One region of the Psychrobacillus sp. FSL K6-2836 genome, then DNA from elsewhere that is predicted to be linked to it. Evidence: a T-box and tRNA genes for the amino acid it is inferred to sense, from the RefSeq annotation. Region 1 holds a T-box; the other holds one or more tRNA genes.
The links. The T-box of region 1 lies ahead of serS (serine--tRNA ligase). A T-box ahead of a tRNA ligase gene usually reads a tRNA of that ligase, here a tRNA-Ser.

Region 1 (8,375 bases):
TGGAAGTATTTCTGTTTTTGCATATTCCAATACTCTGCGAACAGGTCCGATTGGTGAAACTGCCATCGGTGGCCCCCCACTATAACCCCACTCATAAGTCATAATAACAACAAAATCTGCCACTTCACCTATCGCCTTATAATCAAATGCTTCATACCATCTTCCTGGTTGATCGTCACTTGTTTTAGGAGGAAGTGTTACAGATATAATATATCCTTTTGCAAATTCTTTAAATTCCTTTATAAAGTTCACATAATTTTCTCTGTCACTAGCATCCATATACTCAAAATCTATATGAATATGATTCGTTCCTCTTTTTTCTGCCTCTGCTACTGCTTGTTCAAACAAATTCAACTTTACTACTTCATCCGTGAAAACAGTATGAGCTAAGGAACCATTAAACGCATAATTTTCAATATTTGCTAGCACAATAACTGTTTCTACTTGATGCTCTTTAGCAATTTCATTTAACGTACCCCAATTCATTTTCGTTAATGACCCGTCTCGTAGCACTTCATACGAAAATGGCATCATGTACGTTAAGTTTGAGGCTACTTTCTCTACTTGCTCTAACACACGTTCCGAGGGTATTTCTGTATACCATTCCACGTATAAGTTCGTTTCAATGGTAGGTCTGGTTGGACTCGGGGTCGATGGGAGTACTAGTGCCTGCCCTACTACTAATACATCAGGGTCAGGGAGTTCATTAATAGTGACAATACTTTCCACTGTTATTCCGGACCGTTTGGCGATTGCATATATACTATCTCCCTGTTTAACTATATGGATCAATGCATCACTCCTTCATCATAGGGTATGCATGTTGCCAAAAAAACATGCTACACTATGCAAAAGGAGTCGATGAAAATGGATGAATATTATATGAAGTTAGCCATAGAAGAAGCAAAAAAAGCAGCTGCCATTGGTGAAGTTCCAATAGGTGCAGTAATAGTACATAATGATCAAGTTATTGCTTCAGGTTACAACTTAAGAGAAACAACCCAAAATGCCACTACACATGCAGAACTCCTTGCTATTCAAGAGGCCTGTACAACATTAAATAATTGGAGACTAGAAGAAACAACTCTATATGTCACCTTAGAGCCATGCCCGATGTGTGCAGGAGCCATTTTACAGTCCCGTATTCCTCGAGTAGTATACGGAGCAAGAGACGCCAAAGCAGGCTGTGTCGATTCTCTTTACCGACTATTGAATGATGATCGATTTAACCACCGCTGTGAAGTGACAGAAGGCGTTTTAGCAGAGGAATGCGGCAATATACTCACTCAGTTTTTTCGTAATCTTCGCGAACAAAAGAAGAACCAGAAACGCTGTTTGTAGCGAATCTGGTTCTTCTTTTAATTATTTTATAACTGTTTTTCCACCCATGTAAGGAACAAGAACTTCTGGAACTATTACTGTTCCATCTGCTTGTTGGTAATTTTCTAAAATAGCTGCGACCGTGCGTCCGAGTGCTAATCCACTACCATTTAAAGTATGCACGTACTCTGGTTTCCCTCCAGCTTCACGGCGGAAACGAATTCCTGCACGTCGAGCTTGAAAATCTTCAAAGTTACTGCAAGAAGAAATCTCTTTATATTCACCATAACTTGGCAACCAAACTTCTAAATCGTATTTCTTCGCAGCTGTAAAGCCTAAATCTGCTGTACACATATGAAGTTTACGATATGGGAGACCTAACAGTTGTAAAACTTTTTCGGCATGACCAGTTAAAAGTTCTAGCTGCTCATAAGAATCTTCAGGCTTCACAAAACGAACTAATTCGACTTTGTTAAATTGATGTTGACGTATTAATCCACGAGTATCGCGACCAGCAGAACCTGCTTCTGAACGGAAACAAGCGCTAAAAGCAGTGAATGCCTGCGGAAGTTCAGCCCCATCTAATATTTCATCTCTATAAAAGTTCGTTACAGGTACTTCTGCTGTTGGTATTAAGAAGTAATCCTCTTCCCCGATTAGGAAAGCATCCTCTTCAAATTTTGGAAGTTGCCCCGTGCCTGTTAAACTTGTACGGTTTGCTAAATAAGGTGGAAGCATTTCTTCATAGCCATGCTCTTCTGCGTGCAAATCCATCATGAAGTTTAACAATCCACGTTCTAGTCTAGCTCCTAAACCACGATAAAATGCAAATCGACTTCCTGTCACTTTTGCAGCACGTTCAAAATCTACTAATTTTAAGTCTGTCGCAATATCCCAATGTGCTTTTGTTTCAAAATCAAATGAAGGAACTTCTCCCCATTTAAATATTTCTATGTTATCATCCTCAGAGTCACCGATTGGCACACTGTCATGTGGAACATTAGGGATACGCATCATCATATATTCAAACTTTTCTTCAACGTCACGTAACTCATCGTCTAATGCTTTTATTTCATCTCCTACTTCACGCATACGTGCAATAAGATCATCTGCATTTTCTTTATTTCGTTTCATCAAAGATATTTTTTGAGAAAACTCATTTCTTTCAGCCTTCAACACTTCTGTTTTCGCTATCAATTCACGACGCTTTTGGTCTAAAGGTTGGAATTGATCAAACTCTGAAATATTTTCTCCACGCTTAGCTAGTTTTGCTTTTACTGTTTCATAATTCTCTCGTACAAATTTTACATCCAACATATATAATTCCTCCTTAGAATTTTCGAAAAAACGACAAAAAAGCCCCCATCCCATGAAAAGGGACGAGAGCATACCCGCGTTGCCACCCTGATTGATCCAGTCATCGACCGAATCCACTTACTTGTTCTGTAACGGCTTTTCAACCGGCACGACTTACTAATCATTCAGTCGCACAACTCAAAGGACGGATTCACAAGTGTTTATATCAGCTTCCACCACCCGCTGACTCTCTAAAAAAAACGTGCTTGTTACTGCTTCCTATCATCGTTTTTGATTCATGAAATTACTCATACTTTACTATACGTTAACTTCTTTTGCAAGACTTTCCTTTACCATCTCTATAAAATATGCCGTAATCCGATGATCATCAGTTAACTCGGGATGAAAAGAACATCCTAACAAATGACCTTGTCTTACCATCACGATTCTATCCTCATAAGTTGCCAGTATTTCTACATTTCCCTCTGCATTTACAATATGTGGTGCTCGTATAAATACCGCTGGAAAACCATCTGCAACACCTTCAATATATAAATCTGTTTCAAAGCTATCCACCTGTCTCCCAAAAGAGTTACGTTCTACAGTAGCATCCAGAGCACCTAAATGTGAATAATCATACCCCACTAAGTCTTTAGCAAGTAGGATTAAGCCTGCACAAGTTCCAAACATCGGTTTCCTATCTAATGCAAACTTCTGTAGTGGTTCTAACATATCAAATCGATCAATCAGCTTTCGCATTACTGTACTTTCTCCTCCAGGGAGTATTAGTCCATCCACTAACGCTAAGTCTTCCACACTTTTTACTGTTAAAGCCTTTGCTCCACTTGCTTCAATTGAGAAAATATGCTCGCTAACTGCACCTTGAAGAGCTAGAACACCTATTTTAACCATATTACCACCCTCTATCTTGCATACGATCTGCGGCGGATAAACGAGAAATTTCGATTCCCTTCATCGGGATTCCTAAATCTTTTGAAATCTCTACAAGTAATTTATAATCTCTGAAATGTGTTGTTGCTTCTACAATTGCTTTAGCAAATTTCTCTGGACTTTCTGACTTGAAAATCCCAGACCCTACAAATACACCATCTGCTCCAAGCTCCATCATTAGAGCCGCATCTGCAGGAGTCGCTACTCCACCTGCTGCGAAGTTTACAACCGGTAATTTACCAGCATGTTTAATCTGTAATAAAACATCATATGGTGCACCCAAATTTTTGGATTGCGTCATTAGTTCATCTTCGCTCATATGTACTATTTTACGAACCTGTGCATTTACTTTACGTAAATGACGCACTGCTTCTACAATGTTCCCTGTACCCGGTTCTCCTTTTGTGCGAAGCATTGAAGCTCCTTCACCAATTCTTCGTGCTGCTTCTCCAAGATCTTTACATCCACATACAAAAGGTACTGTAAATTCACTTTTTCGTAGATGATATTCTTCATCTGCTGGAGTTAGTACTTCTGATTCATCAATATAGTCAACACCCATTGCTTCTAAAATACGTGCTTCTGTAATATGACCAATACGCGCTTTGGCCATCACTGGAATTGTTACTGCTCCCATTACCTCTTCCATAATGCGGGGGTCGGCCATACGAGCTACTCCTCCTGCTGCACGAATATCGGATGGTACTCGTTCTAATGCCATAACTGCAACTGCACCTGCTGCCTCGGCAATTTTGGCTTGCTCAGCATTAATAACGTCCATAATAACGCCACCCTTTTGCATTTCAGCCATTCCTCTTTTTACTCGATCTGTTCCTGTTAAATTAGTTGCCATAATTATTTTCCCTCCATTATCTTTATAAACTTTAGTATAATAAATTATGACCCTACGAAAAGCGTCAGAAACAAATTAAATGAAGTGGTCAGATAGGAGCAATGATGGATTTCTTAATGTTTCAGCTAGTACAAGAATCAAAAACTCCACTATATGAACAACTATATAGTGCTATAAAAGAAGCAATTATAAACGGAACAATTGAAGAAGGTATTAAGCTTCCCTCTAAAAGAAAGCTAGCTGATTATTTAGCTGTTAGTCAAACAACGATTGAATTTGCCTATAGCCAATTAGTTGCTGAAGGATTTATCTCCTCTGAACCTAGACGTGGATACTTCGTTCAAAATTTAGAGGAATTAGCTATTATTGAACAGGATACTCCCATCATAATGCAGGAAGCGAGTGATACATTTTCCTTTTCTATTGATCTTTCTCCAGGGAAAATCGATACAGATTCATTTCCTTTTGCGACTTGGAGAAAATATGCAAAGGATATTGTAAATGATGAAAACAAAGACCTTCTTCAGCTAGGGCATCCTCAAGGAGATTATGGATTGCGTCAGCAAATCTCTTCTTATTTGTTCCAATCTAGAGGAGTGAAAAGCACGCCTGAACAGATTATCCTAGGCTCAGGTACTGAACAAATTATGCCACTCATCATTCATTTACTTGGAGATAAAGCAGTGTATGGATTTGAAAATCCCGGATATCCTCTTACGCACCATTTGTTTTTTGAAGATAGTAGAAAATCTGTACCTATTCCAGTAGATGACGATGGGGTCGTAGTCGCTAAACTAGAACAGTCTTTTGCCAATGTGATGTATGTAACTCCCTCCCACCAATTTCCGACAGGAGCAGTATTATCCGCAACTCGGCGCAGTCAGTTACTCGCATGGGCATACCAGCAGGATAATCGATATATTATTGAAGATGATTACGATAGCGAGTTTAGGTATACAGGTAAGCCAATTCCTTCCCTCCAAGGTATCGATCAAAATGAAAGGGTCATTTATTTAAGTACGTTTTCTAAGTCACTAATGCCCTCTTTACGAATAGCCTATGCAGTATTACCAAAATCACTACTCTCCCAATATAAACAACGATTTTCCTATTATTCTGCTACGGTTCCTCGAATGGATCAACACTTACTGTCAAACTTTATGGAGGATGGATACTTTGCAAAACATTTAAATAAAATGAGAAAAATTTATAAGCGAAAGTTAGAGATTATTACGAAAACTATTATGCAATACGAACCAACTGTTACAATTTCGGGAGAGCAAGCAGGTATGCATATACTGCTAACGATTCATACAACTAGAACAGAGGCAGATTTAGTAAATCTTGCGGAACAAGCAGACATTCGGATATATGGGCTTCAGGAATACATTTCATCGGAATTAGAGGAGAAGACGGCTCCAAAGCTTGTATTAGGATTTGGGGGATTAAAAGTAGAGGAGGTTGCTTCTTCCATTCATCAATTAATGCATGCTTTAGAAATAACAAAAACACTGTAACTCCAATGAGCTACAGTGTTTTTGTTATTTAAAATAATCCACCTATAAAGTCTGTTGTGCTATTCCATAAGTTTGCGAAAAACTTACCAATACCTTGGAACATCAAGCTAAACCAACTAGCACGTTCTACAGCCTCAGTAGTTACTACGTCCGTTTCCGCTGCTTGGTCAATTATATAGCCATAGTCCGTTCCTTCGGATTTCTCTAAGTGAACTTTACCAACGACTGTATCCTTTTTAATATCTGCTTCAAGCTTTTCTTTGCTTGCTGTAAATACAGGCTTGTACAATTCTTTTTCATTTGTCTTAATGACCATAGAAATAGGATCCTTCACAGCTATAGCTACTGTATCCTCTTTCCCTTTTTCTACTTCTAGTGTTTCATGTTCTGGAATTTTAAATCCTGCTGGAACAATTTCTTCTTTAGAAAATTGGGAGAATCCGTAATCCAATAAGGCTCTTGTTGCATCAAAACGGGCTTTATACGAGCCATTACCATCTGCATCGACTGCTTTCATTACGACAGAAATAACACGCATTCCGTTCTTTTGAGCAGTTGCAGTAAAGGAATGTCCTGCAAATTCTGTTGTTCCAGTTTTTAATCCATCTACACCTTCATATTCATATACTAGACCTGGTAACATCCAGTTCCAGTTACTCATCTCTATTGCATCAGAAGTTCCTTCACGGAATGTTTTCTTAGCAATCTTTGTTGTTTCTAAAACCTCAGGAAAATCTTTCATTAAATAATAAGCTAGAGTTGCTACTGATTTTGCTGGCATAACGTTTTCATCAGAAGGACTGGTACTTGCTGGATGCATTCCTTGCAAGTCTTCATTGTTTAAACCGGAAGAATTGACAAATTTATATCCTTCTAAGCCCATTTCTGCTGCTTTTTCATTCATCAACTTCACAAAATTCTCTTCGGTGCCTGCAATTGTTTCAGCAATGGCAATAGTTGCTGCATTTGCTGAGTATATAGCCATCGCTTCATAAAGCTCTTGAATAGAATAACTGCCGTCCTCACGTAGTGGTACATTACTTAAACGACGATCTTGAGAGATTTTGTATGTATATTCATTGACATTGTATTGTTGATCCCATGTTACTTTACCTTCTTCTATTGCTTCAAATAACAAATACTCCGTCATCATTTTCGTCATACTCGCTATACCTAACGATGACTCAGAATTCTTTTCATATAGAATTTTTCCTGTTTCTGCATCGATTAAAATTGCTGCATCTACATTTAAATTCAAACTTTCCTCTGCTTTTGTAGCAGCAGGCATACCACATACTACTGACACAAGAAACATCGGAAGTACTAGCCATTTTATCATTGATGTCATCCAAACCTTCTTCACTATCGTACCTCCACCTTTTGTTTTTATCATTGCCCATTTTATCACACTTTAGCACGGTAGGGACACTTGTACACAAAAAAGCACCCATTCGACCTAGTTTAAGACGACGAATGAGTGCAAAAGTTTCTATATTACGAAATTACTTATGATAGAGAGTAATTTGGAGCCTCTTTTGTAATTTGAACATCATGTGGGTGACTTTCACGTAATCCTGCACCAGTCATACGGATAAACTGTGCATTTTCTCGTAGACTTTCAAGTGTTCCTGTCCCACAATACCCCATTCCCGCTCGAACACCACCTAGTAATTGGTGAACAGTATCAGAAAGTGGTCCTTTATAAGGAAGACGACCTTCAATACCTTCTGGAACTAGTTTTTTTGCATCCTCTTGGAAATAACGGTCTTTTGAACCTTTTTCCATAGCCGCAATAGATCCCATTCCACGATAAGTTTTAAAACGTCTGCCTTGGAAGATTTCTGTCTCTCCAGGACTTTCTGTCGTACCGGCAAGTAAGCTACCTAACATAACTACATGTCCGCCCGCAGCTAACGCTTTTACGATATCGCCTGAATACTTAATACCACCGTCAGCAATAATTGTTTTACCAGCCTTACGAGCCTCTGTAGCACAATCGTATATAGCTGTAATTTGAGGAACCCCAACTCCTGCTACAACACGAGTTGTACAAATAGACCCAGGTCCAATACCAACTTTGACAACATCGGCACCTGCTTCAAATAAAGCCTTTGTTGCTTCACCAGTAGCAACATTTCCAGCAACAATATCCAATTCCGGATATGCATTACGAATTTCTTTTACTGTATCCATAACACCTTGAGAATGACCATGTGCCGTATCAATAACAATTACATCTACCTGTGCTTCTACAAGTTTCTGTACTCTTATCATTGTATCTTTCGTAATTCCTACTGCAGCTCCTACTAACAAACGCCCATGATGATCTTTTGCAGCATTAGGGAATTCAATCACTTTTTCAATATCCTTAATTGTGATTAAACCTTTTAGTATTCCACTTTCATCAACGATAGGTAACTTTTCAATTTTGTACTGTT
Region 2 (8,375 bases), 1.4 Mb from region 1:
TGATATTGAATTTTGGTGCAACTTGTACAGGATAGGCAGGAGCCATAGAGCCCGGAGCGCCAGCTTCGGAGGAGGCGTCGGTGGGATACTGCCCTGGTTGTATTGAAATTCTAACCCATACCCGTAACCCGGGTAGGAGACAGTGTCAGGCGGGTAGTTTGACTGGGGCGGTCGCCTCCTAAAGTGTAACGGAGGCGCCCAAAGGTTCCCTCAGAATGGTTGGAAATCATTCGAAGAGTGTAAAGGCAGAAGGGAGCTTGACTGCGAGACCTACAAGTCGAGCAGGGTCGAAAGACGGGCTTAGTGATCCGGTGGTTCCGCATGGAAGGGCCATCGCTCAACGGATAAAAGCTACCCCGGGGATAACAGGCTTATCTCCCCCAAGAGTCCACATCGACGGGGAGGTTTGGCACCTCGATGTCGGCTCATCGCATCCTGGGGCTGTAGTCGGTCCCAAGGGTTGGGCTGTTCGCCCATTAAAGCGGTACGCGAGCTGGGTTCAGAACGTCGTGAGACAGTTCGGTCCCTATCCGTCGTGGGCGTAGGAAATTTGAGAGGAGCTGTCCTTAGTACGAGAGGACCGGGATGGACACACCGCTGGTGTACCAGTTGTTCTGCCAAGAGCATCGCTGGGTAGCTATGTGTGGACGGGATAAGTGCTGAAAGCATCTAAGCACGAAGCCCCCCTCAAGATGAGATTTCCCATTACGCAAGTAAGTAAGATCCCTCAAAGACGATGAGGTAGATAGGTTCGGGGTGGAAGCGTGGCGACATGTGCAGCTGACGAATACTAATCGATCGAGGACTTAACCAAATTTGTTTATCGTAACAATGTCGTTTATCCAGTTTTGAAAGAATAAATTTTTTATTAAAAAACTCTTGCAATATTCTACAGGGTTGTTATAATAAAACTTGTCTTTCAATAATTATTCAGGTCTAGTGATGATGGCAAAGAGGTCACACCCGTTCCCATACCGAACACGGAAGTTAAGCTCTTTAGCGCCGATGGTAGTTGGGGGTTTCCCCCTGTGAGAGTAGGACGTCGCTGGGCTTGCAAATAATACATAAATTACCCAGGAGGATTAGCTCAGCTGGGAGAGCATCTGCCTTACAAGCAGAGGGTCGGCGGTTCGAGCCCGTCATCCTCCACCATAATATTTTACTCCTGCCGGAGTAGCTCAACTGGTAGAGCAACTGACTTGTAATCAGTAGGTTGAGGGTTCAAGTCCTTTCTCCGGCACCATTTTTCGAGCCATTAGCTCAGTTGGTAGAGCATCTGACTTTTAATCAGAGGGTCGTAGGTTCGAATCCTACATGGCTCATCACTTTTTATAGTGAATATATATTGCGGGTGTGGCGGAACTGGCAGACGCACTAGACTTAGGATCTAGCGCCGCAAGGCGTGGGGGTTCGACTCCCTTCACCCGCACCATTTAATTTAATAACCGAGCGGAAGTAGTTCAGTGGTAGAACACCACCTTGCCAAGGTGGGGGTCGCGAGTTCGAACCTCGTCTTCCGCTCCAAAGATTCACTAAAGTGCCGGGGTGGCGGAACTGGCAGACGCACAGGACTTAAAATCCTGCGGTAGGTGACTACCGTACCGGTTCGATTCCGGTCCTCGGCACCACTTTTATGAAACATTGCGCTCGTAGCTCAATTGGATAGAGCACTTGACTACGAATCAAGAGGTTGCAGGTTCGAGTCCTGCCGAGCGCACCATATAACGGGAAGTAGCTCAGCTTGGTAGAGCACTTGGTTTGGGACCAAGGGGTCGCAGGTTCGAATCCTGTCTTCCCGACCAGTTATTATTTTTGGGGCCTTAGCTCAGCTGGGAGAGCGCCTGCCTTGCACGCAGGAGGTCAGCGGTTCGATCCCGCTAGGCTCCACCATTTATAAAAAGTTTGAAAATCTTGGCGGTGTAGCTCAGCTGGCTAGAGCACTCGGTTCATACCCGAAAGGTCGTGGGTTCGACTCCCTCTGCCGCCATCTTAAGGACCTTTAGCTCAGTTGGTTAGAGCAGACGGCTCATAACCGTCCGGTCGCAGGTTCGAGTCCTGCAAGGTCCACCAACAATATCTTGGAGGAATACCCAAGTCTGGCTGAAGGGATCGGTCTTGAAAACCGACAGGCGGGTCATACCGCGCGGGGGTTCGAATCCCTCTTCCTCCTCCATTTTCATCTTATTGTTTGTGGAAGTAATAAATTATCCTTAAGTATTGTATTGTCGCGGGGTGGAGCAGTGGTAGCTCGTCGGGCTCATAACCCGAAGGTCGCAGGTTCAAATCCTGTCCCCGCAACCAAATGGTCCCGTGGTGTAGCGGTTAACATGCCTGCCTGTCACGCAGGAGATCGCCGGTTCGATCCCGGTCGGGACCGCCATTTATTTATATAAGTTTCAAACCTTATACATATTAATTATTGATTTAGGATAAGCAAAAGGCTTAGCGTAAATCGATTAGAAGTTTGGAATAAGCAAGCAGGTCGAGGAAGCAATCGAGCGAAAGAAGGAGCGTACTAAAGTACGTGACTGATTGAACGAGTGAAGTTGACGAAGAGATGCGTAGCTTAGTGCAAACTGAAGAGGCTCAGTAGCTCAGTCGGTAGAGCAAAGGACTGAAAATCCTTGTGTCGGCGGTTCGATTCCGTCCTGAGCCACCATAGTAATGCGGGTGTAGTTTAGTGGTAAAACCTCAGCCTTCCAAGCTGATGATGAGAGTTCGATTCTCTTCACCCGCTCCAATAATGGGCCTATAGCTCAGCTGGTTAGAGCGCACGCCTGATAAGCGTGAGGTCGATGGTTCGAGTCCATTTAGGCCCACCATTATTCCGAAGTAGCTCAGTGGTAGAGCAATCGACTGTTAATCGATTGGTCGTAGGTTCGAGTCCTACCTTCGGAGCCATATATATGGGGAAGTACTCAAGTGGCTGAAGAGGCGCCCCTGCTAAGGGTGTAGGTCGGGCAACCGGCGCGAGGGTTCAAATCCCTCCTTCTCCGCCATATATAGGCCCCTTGGTCAAGCGGTTAAGACACCGCCCTTTCACGGCGGTAACACGGGTTCGAATCCCGTAGGGGTCATACTCAAAAAAAGGTAACCATTCATTGGTTACCTTTTTTTATATTTGCATTTCATTACTATTAACTATTTCTGCTGTTATACATAGGCGCTTGCACTTTCCTAGAAAAATAAGAACGTATATGGAATATCATGCTGCGAACCGAGCGTTCGTAATACTTTAAAGAATGTTTCAATAGCTACTATATAGGGAGTAGATTTAGTTTTATAATAGTGGTAATACAGAGAAATAGTAACTGTTTATCTAATATAGAAGGAAAGGTGCAACTGAAATTGTATCTTCGGAGGCCGCGCGATGCGGATTAGGCAGTCGTCGTGATACGATGTAGCGTTCTTAGAACGTCATCCTCATTAAAAGATTGGAATGAGTTTCTTCCCAAAAGCTATATTAACCTAGTTCCTAAAGTTGAAGGAGGGGGATGGATATAAAAACGCTATAAAAGTACCGGGCGTCTATTTACCGGTTTTTCGAACCAAATATAATATGTAGATAGAAAACTAGATTAGCGTACATTATATAAACAAAAACAGATGAGAAGGTAAATAACCCCTCATCTGTTTTTATTTTAATTGTTATAAATAATAGCCAATCAGTAAACCTATTCCTAATAGAAACACAAAAATCGTATTTGTCAGTGCAGTATCTTTCATAGCTGGTGCTACTTGAACTGGATTTTCTGTTTGCTTAAACAATTTAATCGCATGTATTGGTTTCTTCAGACTTAATAAGACCAATAAACTCCATGGGGTGATTATTTGTAGAAGTACTAAACCAATGATCCATAGGTAAGATAATACAAAATAAGAAGCTAGAATAGTAATGGCGTTTTTTCGACCAACTAATATAGCCATCGTTTTTCGACCACCTACAGTATCTTCAACTAAATCTCGAATATTATTAGAAAGCATTATCCCAGCAACAAGAAGGGCACTTGGTACAGATAATAAAACAGCAAATACTGGCACTGAACCAACTTGAATATAAACGGCAATTAAAACAATTAACATACCCATAAACAACCCACTAAATAGTTCTCCAAAGGGAGTACTAGAAATAGGGTAAGGTCCACCTGTGTAGAAATATCCCACTGCCATAGAAATCGCACCAACTACTAATAATAGCCAGGAGCTTTCGTAACAAATATAGATTCCTAATAAGGCAGCTATTATATATAATAATAGGGCTAATTGCATGACAGTTTTGGGTTTTACACCATTACGGACAATAGCTCCACCGATACCTACCGATTCCTCGCTATCGAGGCCTCGTACAAAATCATAATATTCGTTAAACATATTTGTAGCAGCTTGTATGAGTAGACATGCTAGTAACATAGCTATAAATAATAACCAGTCAATTTTAGCCTCATATAGGGCAATCATTGTACCTAAGAAAACAGGAGCAAATGAGGCAGTTAGAGTATGTGGTCTTGTTAATTTCCACCAAACACGCCAGCCTTTATCTGCTTGAAATTCGTGTGACATCATTTTTCTCTCCTTTAAAAGAATCCAAACTCAATTTTAGCATATATTTATGGCTAAATGTGTGCTGAAATGTGTAGAAAGATGTATGATTAAGGGTAGAGTAAATTAATTATCCTAGATAAAAGAGTAGTTATTAAACGGAGGTCATATTTATGCCGAAAACTACCGGTGCCATTAATACAAAATACCGTTTTTATACGGAAACGATAGAAGTATCAAGATTATCCGCACAAGCCTTTTTTGAGGCAGGGGACGAAATATATAAAGGGAAACGTTATTTTTGGCAAAACAAAGAGAAAACGCTCACTTTAGTAGGGTTGGGACATGCCCATACAATTACAAATAATTTAGAAGATGATAGATACAAGGATATTGATATGAAGTGGAAGGAACTATGCCAGTCATCATTAAAGGAAAAAGCAGATGTATCTCCTATTCTTTTTGGGGGATTCGCGTTTGATCCGAAAAACAAGATTAAGTCGGAATGGGATACATTTCCGTCTGCATTCTTTGTCGTATCTACATTTCAGTTAGTTATTCGACATGACCAAGCATTTGTAAATATTCACTATATTACGGATGAAGCGAAGAGCACGGAAACTTTTGAACAGCTACGTATAGAAAGAGACACACTAATACACACTGCTCAAGTAAAAGAGTTAAAGGTACATGCCAAACCAACCCTAATCAACCGAGAAGATCGCTTGAAGGATGAGTATTTGCATGCGGTGGAGGATGTAACGAAAAGAATAAGAGAAGATGAAGTACAAAAGGTAGTAATTGCAAGATCACTAAAACTAACATTTGACGATAATTTCTCTCCAGCTACAGCAATATATAATACTTCAATGGAACAACCAGAGAGTTATTTGTTTGGTATAGAGAATGATGAGAAAATCTTTTTTGGTGCAACACCTGAGCGATTAGTAAAAGTGGAAAATGATAAAGCACAATCTGCTGGACTAGCGGGTTCTATAAGACGAGGGAAAAATTCTCTCGAGGACAAAGAGCTAGGAGATTCTTTATTGTCAGATTCCAAAAATTTAGGTGAGCATAAATATGTAGTTGAAATGATTAAGAAAGTATTTATGCAATATTGTGAGGATATTAAAGTACCTACTAGACCAAAGCTTATGAAAATCAGAGATATTCAGCATCTATATTCTCCGATAGAAGGGAATCTTAAAAAGGATTCTTCGCTATTCGAGCTAGTACAGGCTTTACATCCAACTCCAGCATTAGGGGGAGAGCCTCGTCAGGATGCGATTAAGATTATTCGTGAGTCTGAACAGATGAACCGTGGATATTATGCTGCACCTATTGGCTGGATCAATGCTGAAGGAGACGGTGAGTTCGCTGTTGGGATACGTTCCGCTTTAGTGGAAAATGAACATGCCTATTTATATGCAGGTGGTGGAATTGTTGCCGAATCATCATCCTTGGATGAATTTGAGGAGACACGAGTGAAGTTCCGTCCGATGCTTCGAACACTTGGAGGAAATATGAATGACTAACATCGAGTATTTAACATCTTATGTCAATCACTTTGTAGAAACGATTAAACAGGCAGGGGTTCAGGATATTGTTATGTGTCCTGGTTCAAGGTCTACTCCACTTGCTTATGCATTTGCCAAAAGTGAGGGTTTTCAATTTTATCGTCAAATAGATGAGCGTTCTGCTGGTTATTTTGCGCTGGGGATTGCAAAAGCAAAAAAAAATCCTGTTGTACTTTTATGTACTTCTGGGACCGCAGCTGCAAATTTCTTTCCCGCTATAGTGGAAGCATACTACGCTCGAGTGCCTTTATTGGTCGTTACAGCCGATCGTCCACATGAACTAAGAGAAGTAGGCGCACCTCAAGCAATTGATCAGCTTCATTTATACGGTAAGCATGTGAAGTGGACAGTTGACTTTCCCTTACCTGAAAAGGATGTAGCAAATTTGGCATTTGTAGAGCGTCATATTCAGCGTGCAGTGTCTACATCTAAAGCTTTTCCGATGGGTCCTGTCCATATTAACGTACCATTCCGTGAACCGTTATTACTTGATATGGAGCAAGCCTTACCAACAGTGAATATGCAAGTACCGGAGATAGGAAAGCTAGTACCTAGTGAAGAATTTTTAGTATGGTATAAAGATATTCTTCAAAATGAAGAAAAGGGATTATTTATAGTTGGAGATTCTCTTCCAACTACTGATGGTTTTTGGGAATTTGCAAAAATGGTACAGTGGCCAGTTCTAGTTGACCCGTTATCGAATTTAAGAACGTCTGTACCTGATGATTGTATGGATTTATGTGTTGATCAATACGACGCTATTCTTAAAAATGATACTTTTAAAAAAGAGGCTGGTCCAAATGTAGTAATCCGTTTTGGAGCTCAACCAGTTTCTAAGCCCTTAATGTTGTTTTTAAAGTCTTGTAAGCCTAAAGTGTTTATTGTTGTAGATGAAAGCCCTCTATTCCGTGATTCACTTCATATCGCTACTCATCATGTACAGGTTGAGGCTGAATCATTATGGATCAAAGCACTGGAAAAGGCAGCTTCTTCATATACAAATTCCTGGTCTCAAGCAAATGAAATAGCGACTAAGCATGTGAACAATTATATCCAAAATGAATCAGATGAAGGTGCATTAGCAGGAATGTTGTTTGAAAAATTGCCTGATATGTCTTATTTATTTGCTAGTAGCAGCATGCCTATTCGAGATGTAGATACTTTTTTCAATAAAACGACTAAGGATATTCTGCTCTATGCGAATAGAGGAACTAATGGAATAGACGGAGTAGTTTCTTCAGCACTCGGAGCTCAAGCGGCATTAGATCGTCCAGGATATCTTTTAATTGGAGACTTAGCGTTTCTACATGACTTGAATGGTTTGGTTGTGACTCGATTCCACCCAACCGATATGACAATTATCGTTATGAATAATGATGGTGGAGGAATTTTCTCTTATTTATCCCAATCTACTGAAACCAATTATTTTGAACATTTATTTGGTACTCCTACAGGATTAGAGTTTTCACATATTGCAGCTATGTATAATGCTCAGTATACTGCAGTTCATTCGAAGGAAGGCTTTAAAGATGCATTAGCTGAAGAGAAGTCGAAGGATATTCGTATTATAGAAGTATTTACGAATAGACAAGTTAATACAGAAACACATCGCAAATTATGGACTGATATTTCGAAGGAGCTGGACTCGGTTTGGAAAGTACAACTGTAAATGTCCGTGGGATTGATATCCATTTCAACAGATATAATAATGGAGCAAAGGAAAGAATCGTTTTTTTACATGGCTTTACGGGATCTAGACATTCCTGGGATGAAGTGATTACATTTCTACCTAAAACATTTGATATATTAACCATTGATCTTATTGGGCACGGAGAAACTTCTAAGCCTATGATTTCATCCCGTTATGCTGTAGAGGAGCAGATTGCAGACTTACAAGCATTGTTTCAGCAGCTTCAGTGGAGTAATTTTACGCTAGTTGGTTATTCAATGGGTGGTCGATTGGCTCTTCCCTATGCAAGCCAATATCCTGTAAAAAAGCTTATACTTGAAAGTAGTTCTCCTGGTCTTATTGATAAAGAAGAACGTTTAAATAGAAAACAATCAGATGAGCAGCTTGCGGACCGAATATTGAATGAAGGACTCACATCCTTTGTGGATTTTTGGGAAGGAATTCCTTTATTTCATTCTCAGCGACAACTAACTTTGGAGAAAAAACAGCACATACGACAGGAGCGACTTGCGGGCTCTGAAATAGGGTTAGCTAATAGCTTGCGTGGATTTAGTACTGGCGTGCAGCCT

Region 2: it has a tRNA-Ser gene. The T-box ahead of serS (serine--tRNA ligase) is inferred to sense a tRNA for this amino acid. The anticodon was not compared.

Annotation. Positions count from the first base shown of each region.
Region 1 is NZ_JBBOOM010000001.1:2,173,476-2,181,850, forward strand. Features, by position in the region: gene MKY37_RS10155 (glycosyl hydrolase family 18 protein) at 1-792, opposite strand, end outside; gene tadA (tRNA adenosine(34) deaminase TadA) at 862-1,341, shown strand; gene serS (serine--tRNA ligase) at 1,363-2,637, opposite strand; T-box leader at 2,693-2,911, opposite strand; gene pdxT (pyridoxal 5'-phosphate synthase glutaminase subunit PdxT) at 2,935-3,528, opposite strand; gene pdxS (pyridoxal 5'-phosphate synthase lyase subunit PdxS) at 3,530-4,420, opposite strand; gene pdxR (MocR-like pyridoxine biosynthesis transcription factor PdxR) at 4,525-5,937, shown strand; gene MKY37_RS10185 (serine hydrolase) at 5,966-7,300, opposite strand; gene guaB (IMP dehydrogenase) at 7,444-8,375, opposite strand, start outside.
Region 2 is NZ_JBBOOM010000001.1:3,617,117-3,625,491, forward strand. Features, by position in the region: rRNA gene MKY37_RS17395 (23S ribosomal RNA) at 1-814, shown strand, start outside; rRNA gene rrf (5S ribosomal RNA) at 936-1,051, shown strand; tRNA gene MKY37_RS17405 (tRNA-Val) at 1,077-1,152, shown strand; tRNA gene MKY37_RS17410 (tRNA-Thr) at 1,168-1,243, shown strand; tRNA gene MKY37_RS17415 (tRNA-Lys) at 1,250-1,322, shown strand; tRNA gene MKY37_RS17420 (tRNA-Leu) at 1,348-1,432, shown strand; tRNA gene MKY37_RS17425 (tRNA-Gly) at 1,450-1,524, shown strand; tRNA gene MKY37_RS17430 (tRNA-Leu) at 1,540-1,628, shown strand; tRNA gene MKY37_RS17435 (tRNA-Arg) at 1,644-1,720, shown strand; tRNA gene MKY37_RS17440 (tRNA-Pro) at 1,726-1,802, shown strand; tRNA gene MKY37_RS17445 (tRNA-Ala) at 1,815-1,890, shown strand; tRNA gene MKY37_RS17450 (tRNA-Met) at 1,914-1,987, shown strand; tRNA gene MKY37_RS17455 (tRNA-Ile) at 1,994-2,070, shown strand; tRNA gene MKY37_RS17460 (tRNA-Ser) at 2,081-2,173, shown strand; tRNA gene MKY37_RS17465 (tRNA-Met) at 2,227-2,301, shown strand; tRNA gene MKY37_RS17470 (tRNA-Asp) at 2,305-2,380, shown strand; tRNA gene MKY37_RS17475 (tRNA-Phe) at 2,584-2,659, shown strand; tRNA gene MKY37_RS17480 (tRNA-Gly) at 2,667-2,740, shown strand; tRNA gene MKY37_RS17485 (tRNA-Ile) at 2,746-2,822, shown strand; tRNA gene MKY37_RS17490 (tRNA-Asn) at 2,827-2,901, shown strand; tRNA gene MKY37_RS17495 (tRNA-Ser) at 2,909-2,999, shown strand; tRNA gene MKY37_RS17500 (tRNA-Glu) at 3,006-3,077, shown strand; gene MKY37_RS17505 (1,4-dihydroxy-2-naphthoate polyprenyltransferase) at 3,649-4,560, opposite strand; gene MKY37_RS17510 (isochorismate synthase) at 4,713-6,074, shown strand; gene menD (2-succinyl-5-enolpyruvyl-6-hydroxy-3-cyclohexene-1-carboxylic-acid synthase) at 6,067-7,785, shown strand; gene menH (2-succinyl-6-hydroxy-2,4-cyclohexadiene-1-carboxylate synthase) at 7,767-8,375, shown strand, end outside.